One region of the Pseudoalteromonas sp. XMcav11-Q genome, then DNA from elsewhere that is predicted to be linked to it. Evidence: riboswitches for the same ligand, from Rfam matches in the RefSeq annotation. Region 1 holds a riboswitch; the other holds the start of a gene.
The links. Region 1 has a riboswitch for cobalamin ahead of ABMY45_RS11700 (ABC transporter ATP-binding protein). Riboswitches for the same ligand answer to the same signal wherever they lie in the genome.

Region 2: it holds a riboswitch for cobalamin, as region 1 does, so the genes downstream of both, ABMY45_RS14420 (TonB-dependent receptor) here and ABMY45_RS11700 (ABC transporter ATP-binding protein) in region 1, are expected to answer to the same signal.

Annotation. Positions count from the first base shown of each region.
Region 1 covers NZ_JBECOX010000006.1:112,124-116,323, forward strand. Annotated here, with positions in the region: gene cobT (nicotinate-nucleotide--dimethylbenzimidazole phosphoribosyltransferase) at 1-432, opposite strand, end outside; gene ABMY45_RS11695 (iron ABC transporter permease) at 425-1,450, opposite strand; gene ABMY45_RS11700 (ABC transporter ATP-binding protein) at 1,447-2,244, opposite strand; cobalamin riboswitch at 2,314-2,469, opposite strand; gene ABMY45_RS11705 (histidine phosphatase family protein) at 2,460-3,059, opposite strand; gene nqrM ((Na+)-NQR maturation NqrM) at 3,140-3,352, opposite strand; gene ABMY45_RS11715 (FAD:protein FMN transferase) at 3,453-4,200, opposite strand, start outside.
Region 2 covers NZ_JBECOX010000008.1:127,672-131,871, reverse strand. Annotated here, with positions in the region: gene ABMY45_RS14435 (2-dehydropantoate 2-reductase) at 1-319, opposite strand, end outside; gene ABMY45_RS14430 (VanZ family protein) at 312-662, opposite strand; gene ABMY45_RS14425 (YajQ family cyclic di-GMP-binding protein) at 815-1,297, shown strand; cobalamin riboswitch at 1,387-1,633, shown strand; gene ABMY45_RS14420 (TonB-dependent receptor) at 1,668-3,530, shown strand; gene ABMY45_RS14415 (hypothetical protein) at 3,691-4,200, shown strand, end outside.

The sequences.
Region 1 (4,200 bases):
TTCGCTCATCGCGGACTGTTTATGGAAAGCATGAGTAATATCGCCAAGTCGCTGTGAGCGCAAATTCGGCGCAGGCTCGCATGGCACTAACGTGCCACAGTCTACTACGGTTAACTGCCAACCAAGTTGTCGACAAAAGACGTTGATCGCAGCACCGCCCTGCACAAAGTTTGCAACCATTTGCCCAGTCACTTCGCTTGGCGCAATAGAAACCCCTTGGCTTGCAATACCATGGTCGCCCGCAAAAACAAACATTGCAGGGCGTGTTATTGCTAACTGCTCTATGTCTAATTGCGTCTGCCCTTGTGAGAAGATCTGTACTAGCTGCACAGCTAAAGCTTCAAGCTTACCTAGCGCACCTAGCGGTTTGGTTTTTAAGTCGATGCGCTGTTGAATAAGCGTGTCTAAGCGAGTATCTAACGGTTTAACCATGGGTAACTCCGACGCCTCCAGAGCGGCGATTTTTGAAAATAAGCAATGCTAAGAAGAACACGCTGCCAATGGCGGCGGTGATCACCCCCACAGGAAGTTCCTGATTATCGATAAGCGTGCGCGACAATACATCCACCCATAGCATCAAAAGCGAACCGCAAAGCGCGGTGGCCACAAGCCCAATGACCTTTGCTTGCGAGATAAAAAAGCGCACGATATGCGGGATCATCAAGCCTACAAATCCGACTCCGCCGCACGCAGCCACAAGTACAGCGGTGAGTAAGGAGCTCAATAACAACATGCCTATTCGCACTCGTCCTACATTCACGCCAAGCGTGGTAGCACTCTCATCTCCAAGCAACAAGGCGTTGAGTGGCCGACGCATCACTAAAAGCGTGATAAAACTCAGCAACACGGCCAAACAAGGAAGCCATAGCCATTGCCAGCTCGCCCTTGCAAACGAGCCTAGATTCCAAAACAAGATTGCACTGATGGCTTGAGGATCACTCCAATAAAGCAATAAGCTAGTAAAGGCACTGAACAGAAAAGAAAGTGCGACGCCCGCCAAGAGCATAGTTTCTACCTGCTGTAGCGCATTGCGATTTGCCACAAATAAAAGTAGTAAGATAGACAGCAAACTTCCGACAAATGCAGCCCCAGACATCATTAGGCTAGACTGTGCACCAAATAGCGCGATAAGCACCACCACACCGAATGAAGCACCTGAAGAAATTCCAAATAAATAAGGATCAGCTAGCGGGTTACGCGTCACGGTTTGTAAAATAAGACCCGCTATCGCCAGTCCTGCTCCCGCACTCATCGCCAGTAACGTCCGTGGCAGACGAAGCTCAACTACCACCCGTTGTTGAAGTACGCTGGGATCGAAATTAATAATCGCTTGTATAACCGTATGCCAAGATAAATCAATCGCACCGATCTTAAGTGCCATCAGCATGCTAAAACAGCACAAGGCCAATAGCAGTATCGATATCAACGCGATCCGCTTTGCGGCAATCATAATTGATACCCGTAATGAAAGCGTATATGTGGGATCTCACTGTTATTTGGCGGATGACGGACAGTAGAAACCTCTGCGCATACCCCAAAAACTTGGCTTAATAGGGTTTCGTTAATGACTTCAAGTGGCGACCCATCTGCAACAAGCTCACCGTTATTTAATACTAATAAGCGATCGCACAAGGCGCTAGCCAAATTTAAGTCGTGAAAAGACGCAATGATAGTAACACCAAGCTGTTTGGCCAGCTCCATAATTTGGATTTGATATTTAATGTCCAAATGGCTGGTGGGCTCATCCATTATCAATACTTGAGGCGCTTGCACCATGGCACGTGCGATCATTGCCCTTTGCTTCTCCCCACCAGACAAGGAGCTAAAACATTGCTCTAATTTATGGCTCAACCCAACCTGCTCAATGGCATGTAAGATTGCCTGTTTTTCAGCAGCCGTCGTTGTCGCGAGCAGTGATTTGTTCGGTGTTAGCCCCATCAATACCATATCAAATAATGGCAGAGTAAACTCAGCGGGGATCTCTTGTAGCACCACAGCAACATGTCTCGCGTAGGCTTTACGTCCATAACTAGCTAGCGGCTTACCATTGAAAAGTAGCGACCCAGAACTTGGCGCTGTGTATTGATATAAAGTGCGCAGCAAAGTCGACTTTCCAGCACCATTCGGTCCGAGCAAACCAATAAATTCACCCGAATTAATAGCAAAGCTGAGTGCCTTTAAGATGGCTTTACCACCAAGCTGCACGCTAAGTTTATCGACTTGAAACTGTGGAGTAACTGCCATAGCACCTCTGATTGGGCACGGCAAAGTAGTAGCTCATAGAGAAGCGACAACTTTGACTTAAGTCTGCCCGCTTAAGTATATGGTTAGGCCTTGGTATCTGACTTATACAAGAGACAAGGCTCAAGCACTTACAGTTGCGGGGACAGTTGAGGACTCACACCTCATTCCCAATATCTGCCTATCACGAAATTTGCAATATTATGAAGTCTAGACGTCTAAAATACAACTTTTGGCCAAGCAGTTTGGCTGCTGTCGTAAAACACCTCAACTTTTACTATACCCGCATAAGGAATATCTATCTTCGATTGGTATGCAGTAAGCTCAGGCGATAGGTCAAGAATAAGTGCTACAAGCGCTTTTATTACTCCGGCATGCGCTACGACGGCGGTACACTCTTCACTTGGCGACGCCAAAATACTGTGCCACCACGTGGCGACCCGATGATGAAAATCATACATAGACTCGCCCTCAGGAGGCGTGTGCAGCCAAGGGTTTTGCCAAAAATCGCCAATACTTGGAAATTGGGTTTCTCGCCAAAGCGTATCATAAGGTTGTCCATCCCATAATCCAAAATCAAATTCGGCGAGATTTGGCTCCACCTCAACGGGGAGTTGATACTGCTTTGCAAAGGCTGTGGCTGTATTCAGGCAGCGCTTCCTTGGAGAGCTAATAATACCCTGCAGGCCACTTAGGCTCGTTAACGATTGCAGCAATTGCTGAGCACCAGTACTACTGAGTTCGGGATCTGTCACTCCAAGTAAATGGCCTGATAGGGTCGTTTCACCATGACGAACAAAATATAGCTGCCGCTGCATTTTTACTTAACCTAAGGTTTGTTACCCAAAAAGCAAAAACGCAAGCTAAGCTTGCGTTTTCAATTAATATCATTCTACGGTTATAGGATCTGGTTTTCTTTCCACATCTCTTCTTTTGCTAACCGCTTTTTGCGTTTGTCGCATGGATCGTCGCAATCACAAATTTTGTCAATGCCCATTGAGCCCAAACCACCACAACTACTGGCCATGGATTTCTTTTGTACGATAACGCCTACTGCCATCGCAACAGCGATAAGCATAAGTAAACCGAAAGTAAGGAGGAATAAAGACATTATCTAGCCCCTTTTATTGCTACATTGAATTGAGTGACGACGCGCAAATTATACGCTTTCATGGCGTCACTCACAATTAAATTATGGGGTGTTGTACAGCTTAATTCAAGTACGGCTGAAATGCTTCACTCGCGTAACTCTTGATCCCTTCAGGACTTTTATACATCAAATACACGGGGAGTTGATGCTCAGTGGCATACGTCTTTGCACGCTCAGTGCCCATCACAGTCAATGCTGTCGCTAGGCCATCAGCCGTCATCGCAGATGGATGTAGTACCGTTACAGACACCAGCTCATGTTTAACTGGGCGACCCGTTGTAGGGTCAATAAGGTGTGTAAAGGTTTCACCATCCATTTCATAAAAAATACGGTAGTCACCTGAAGTTGCAATGCCATTTTTGCCAGGCTCTATCACGCGATGAATTTGGCGTTGACCAACAGGCGCATCGGGTTTCTCGATAGCAATACGCCACTCTCCATCCGGCTTCTTGCCAGAAACGCGAAGCTCGCCACCGATTTCTACCATATAGTCATGAATATCATGACTCTCAATCACCTCAGCCACCTTATCTATGCCATAGCCTTTAGCGGTTGCAGAAAATGATAATTCCAGCCCCGTAACTGTTTTCGCAAGACCACGGTCATTTAAAATAAGCTTATCAACACCGATACGAGTGCGCATATCGTCTAACTCGACCTGTGACGGACGCATTGTTGGTCTTTTGTCAGGACCAAATCCCCACAAATCGATAAGCGGTCCCATCGTAACATCAAGCGTTTTGGTCGACTTTCCAAGGCGGATAGATTCAGCAACTACCAAGCGAAAGTCTTCACTGATAGGCATAACG
Region 2 (4,200 bases), on a different contig from region 1:
ACTCACCAGACCAATCTACCATACCATTATGACTAAGGATTAGTGCGCCATTTTTTGAAAGTGCGGGTCGAAGCGCTCGGAGTGCTTCGATTACTTGATATGCTTTAACGGGAATGATTAGCGTATCTATACTGCTGGCAGGGAGTTCTGCAAGTGTTTTGGTGCTGCATGGGATGGTTTGTTGAATACTTGCTGTTTGATAGCGATAAGTTGCCGCGCGTTTATTTCGAGTGATCAGCGTAATTTGATGAGATTGACTAAGGTGCTGGGCGAGCAGTAATCCTATCGCCCCTTCACCTAAAATATGTATGTTAGCCATGTTTTCTGCTGCGCCAACTTGTCCAAATATAAAATAGAACAAAATAACTGACCGCACCGGCTAAATCAGCTAAAAAATCAGCGGTAGATGCTTGGCGATACGGTAATGAATGCTGCATCCACTCAATTCCTGCACCGTACAAGGACAGTAGCACTATGTGTGTCCATACCTTTACTTTAAAAGCATGGTGAGAGATAAACGCAAGCACAAAAAATACACCAAAATGTGCCACTTTATCGATATTTGGGAACAGCTTTGGAGACAAGCTAATTTCCTTTGCGAATAGCACCGTACATATAATTAAAGAGATAATCAAAAGAGCTTTATAAACGCGCCGTGTCACAATACATCCTACTTCTGTATGACTAAGCGAGCAGTATACCATCGAAAACTGTCCATTGGGTGAACATCCTAATACGCTGTTTAAAAACTTAAAGTAACTCAAATTAAGCATAAACTGCTATAATCGAGCCAAAATGACTTTAGGAGAGAAGCATGCCTTCATTTGATATTGTATCTGAAATTGATATGACAGAAGCAAAAAATACCGTAGACAACGCGGTTCGCGAGCTTGATACGCGGTTTGATTTTCGTGGCGTAGATGCATCAATCGAGCTTAACGGTGAAATGATCAACCTTAAAGCGGAAGCAGAACAGCAAGTTATGCAGTTGTTTGATATGTTAGTGGGTAAAGCGGCAAAGCGTGGCCTTGATGTGGCAAGCTTCGAGCTAAAAGACATTGAACGCTCAGGCAAATACGTATCGCGCAAGGTGGCGTTAAAACAAGGCATCGACAAAGAGATGGCGAAAAAACTGGTTAAGCTTATTAAAGACTCAAAAGTTAAAGTTCAAGCATCAATTCAAGGCGATACGGTGCGTGTAACGGGTAAAAAGCGTGACGATTTGCAAGAAACGATGCAATTGGTTCGTACCGGTGAGCTTGGCCAACCATTTCAATTCAAAAACTTCCGCGACTAATTACGCTTTACTTCATTCCAAAAGTGCATAGATTGCACTTTTGGATTTCTAGACGTCCATTGACAATCATTCCGAAACCCAAGACAATAGCCTCGCATTTTCAAGGTGCTGTACACAACCTAGTGTGGTTGCTAAGTGTATAGATAATCGGGAAACTGGTGCGAACACAAGGGAACATCTAATTGCGTGAATCAATAATAAATTGAGTAAGACAGTTTATTACACGTGATTAGCTTGGATCGGTTCTATGCCAGCGCTGCCCCCGCAACGGTAGAGTGAACTGCTAATCTGCAGATTTACTGAGCCCGGAGACCGGCCTTGAAACAGTCACTTTGTGTTCTTGTACGGTGGGTACAAGTTAGGGGAAACCATGTTAAATAAAACTGCTCTAAGCGCGGCGATAGCGACGGCGCTCTCTTTTTCAGCATTTGCGGATCAAAATGTTGAACATATCACTGTTACTGCCAATAAATTTGAACAATCTCTAGAAAGCGCATTGTCTGCCATTACGGTTATAGGTCGCGCTGAAATTGAAAAAAGCAATGTTCAAGATGTCGTATCGCTACTCGATAATGTCGCTGGTATTCAAGCTGTTAGAAACGGTGGCTTTGGCCAAAGCGTGAGTTTATTCCTACGCGGTAATGACGCTAAGCATACGCTAGTGTTAATCGATGGGGTTCGAGTGACGGATGCAAACTCCGGTGACAATTCGCTCACTAATTTACCACTTAATAGCATCGAAAGAATTGAGATCATTCGTGGTGCCAAAGCTGCGATTTATGGTTCAGATGCCATTGCTGGCGTGATTAACATTATTAGTCGCGAAGGGAATAACAATACTATCGCGTTTACGACTGGGAGTAACAATTACTCCAAGACCGAAGCGACGGTAAATTACAAAAAAGACAAGTTTAGTATTGCAGCTAATGCGGGTTACACTCATACCGATGGCTATGATGTGATTGAGAAAGACCCTGAAGCTGCAATCACAAAAAACCATGACCGTGATGGATATTATAACGGTAATGCCGGTTTAAATGTGCAGTATGGTGATGAAGAAAGTGGCATTTTTAGCTTACGTTCACAGTACAGTGAAGGTGAGGGGGAGTATGACTCTTTTGGTAGTGATGCTTACCGTTTCCATAACTACACCAATAAGTTGGCGTGGAAAAGACGTACTGATAAGTTTAGCCAAAGTGCGTCATACAGCTTAGGTAAGGAACAAAATGTTCAAATCGGTAATAGTGCTGACGATAACGCTTATGTCACCAAACGCAGCCAATTTGAATATCAGTCGCAATATAGTTTAACTGAAGCTTTGATCTTCACGGGTAACTTTACCTTTCTAAATGAAGATGTTGGTGATTCTACCGCCTCTTTTTCAGAGCCTGAGCGTGATAATTTATCTTTAGCACTCGGTGGGTTTTACAACGATGAAAATTGGCTGGCAGAGGTTGTACTGAGAACGGATGATTATGATTTTCATGGTCGTGCAAACACCTACACGGTTGCTGTAGGCAAGCAACTCATGGATGGCCTAAGTGTTAAGTTGAATCATGGTACTGCCTTTAGAGCACCTTCTTTATCACAGGCGTTTGTGATTGATAGTCCTTACTATTTACCTAACCCAAATATTAAGCCAGAAGAAGCTACTAATAACGAAATTATTGTTACATGGAGCGGCGAGAACTTCCGTGTGGAAGCTGCGGTATACGATAACCGTATTACCGATAAAATCGTTTATCAGCAAAATGATAAATGGAAATACATCCCTTACAATGTTCAGCGCGCTGACTTTGAAGGTGCTGATCTTTCTGTTGAAATTGAAGACAACTTTGGTATCGAGCATACGGTAAATGTGAGCTATGTGAGTGCTAAAGACGCAGATACCGATAAGCAATTACAGCGCAGAGCGAGACGCACCTTAACTTATTCAGTCAGTAAAGAGTGGGAAAATGTCGATGCAACACTGACCTTAGTCCATAGAGGTAATCGCGACGATAAAGTATGGGGAGCTGAAGGTGCATATACAGTGACTTTACCGTCATATACGCTGTTTAACTTAGCTGCTAACTATACGTTTTTCGACGGATTCAAGTTAAATGGCCGTATTGAAAACTTAACCGATAAGCGTTATTTCAATGCCACAGCGGGCGAAGCAAAAGATGGCTCTTTACTGGGCTATAAGCCACTAGGTAGACAAGCCTACGTTGGTGTGAGCTACAGCTTCTAATACGTTAAAAGCTTTTCAATACCCAGAGTGATCCATCGTGAGTAATGGATCACTTTTCTTATTTATCATTTAGTTGCATTACATTTGTAACTGGTGTTCTGCCTTATGTGTGGTTGATAATAGATTTGATTTGTATTATTACTACCTTAAGGAAAAGAACATGAAGTCACTATTATTTGGGTTACTCACGCTTGGGATTGTCACATCAGCGCAAGCTTCGCTACCTGAAAACCAGCTTGAACCTCAATTTTCAACACAATCAATGGCGGGCGATTTCGCTTGGTTTAACGCGCCATCGCAAACCTGTAGTCGGATCCGCAGCATGATGTACTATCGTCACCCCGGCAACGATCACCTAACGCCTATATCTGTGCCTGTGATTTATACCGGTGGCGAGTGTTGGTCTACTGGCAGGACAACATCTAGCCAAGGTCCAAAGGAAATGTATACGCAGGTTTCAGATATTATTCATCAGCAATTTTCGAATGTGGAACATAACTACAAAGAGTTGACGACCGATATCGTCAACAATATTGCCGCACAATCTAGTTCAAATAAAGTGAGCCACACGACTAGCCTCTACGGCACTATGCATATGAAAATCGCAGGTAGAGTTGATGCGCAAAATAAAGTACCTGTGTTGATCGATGGTTTCGATTTGAAGTCTTAC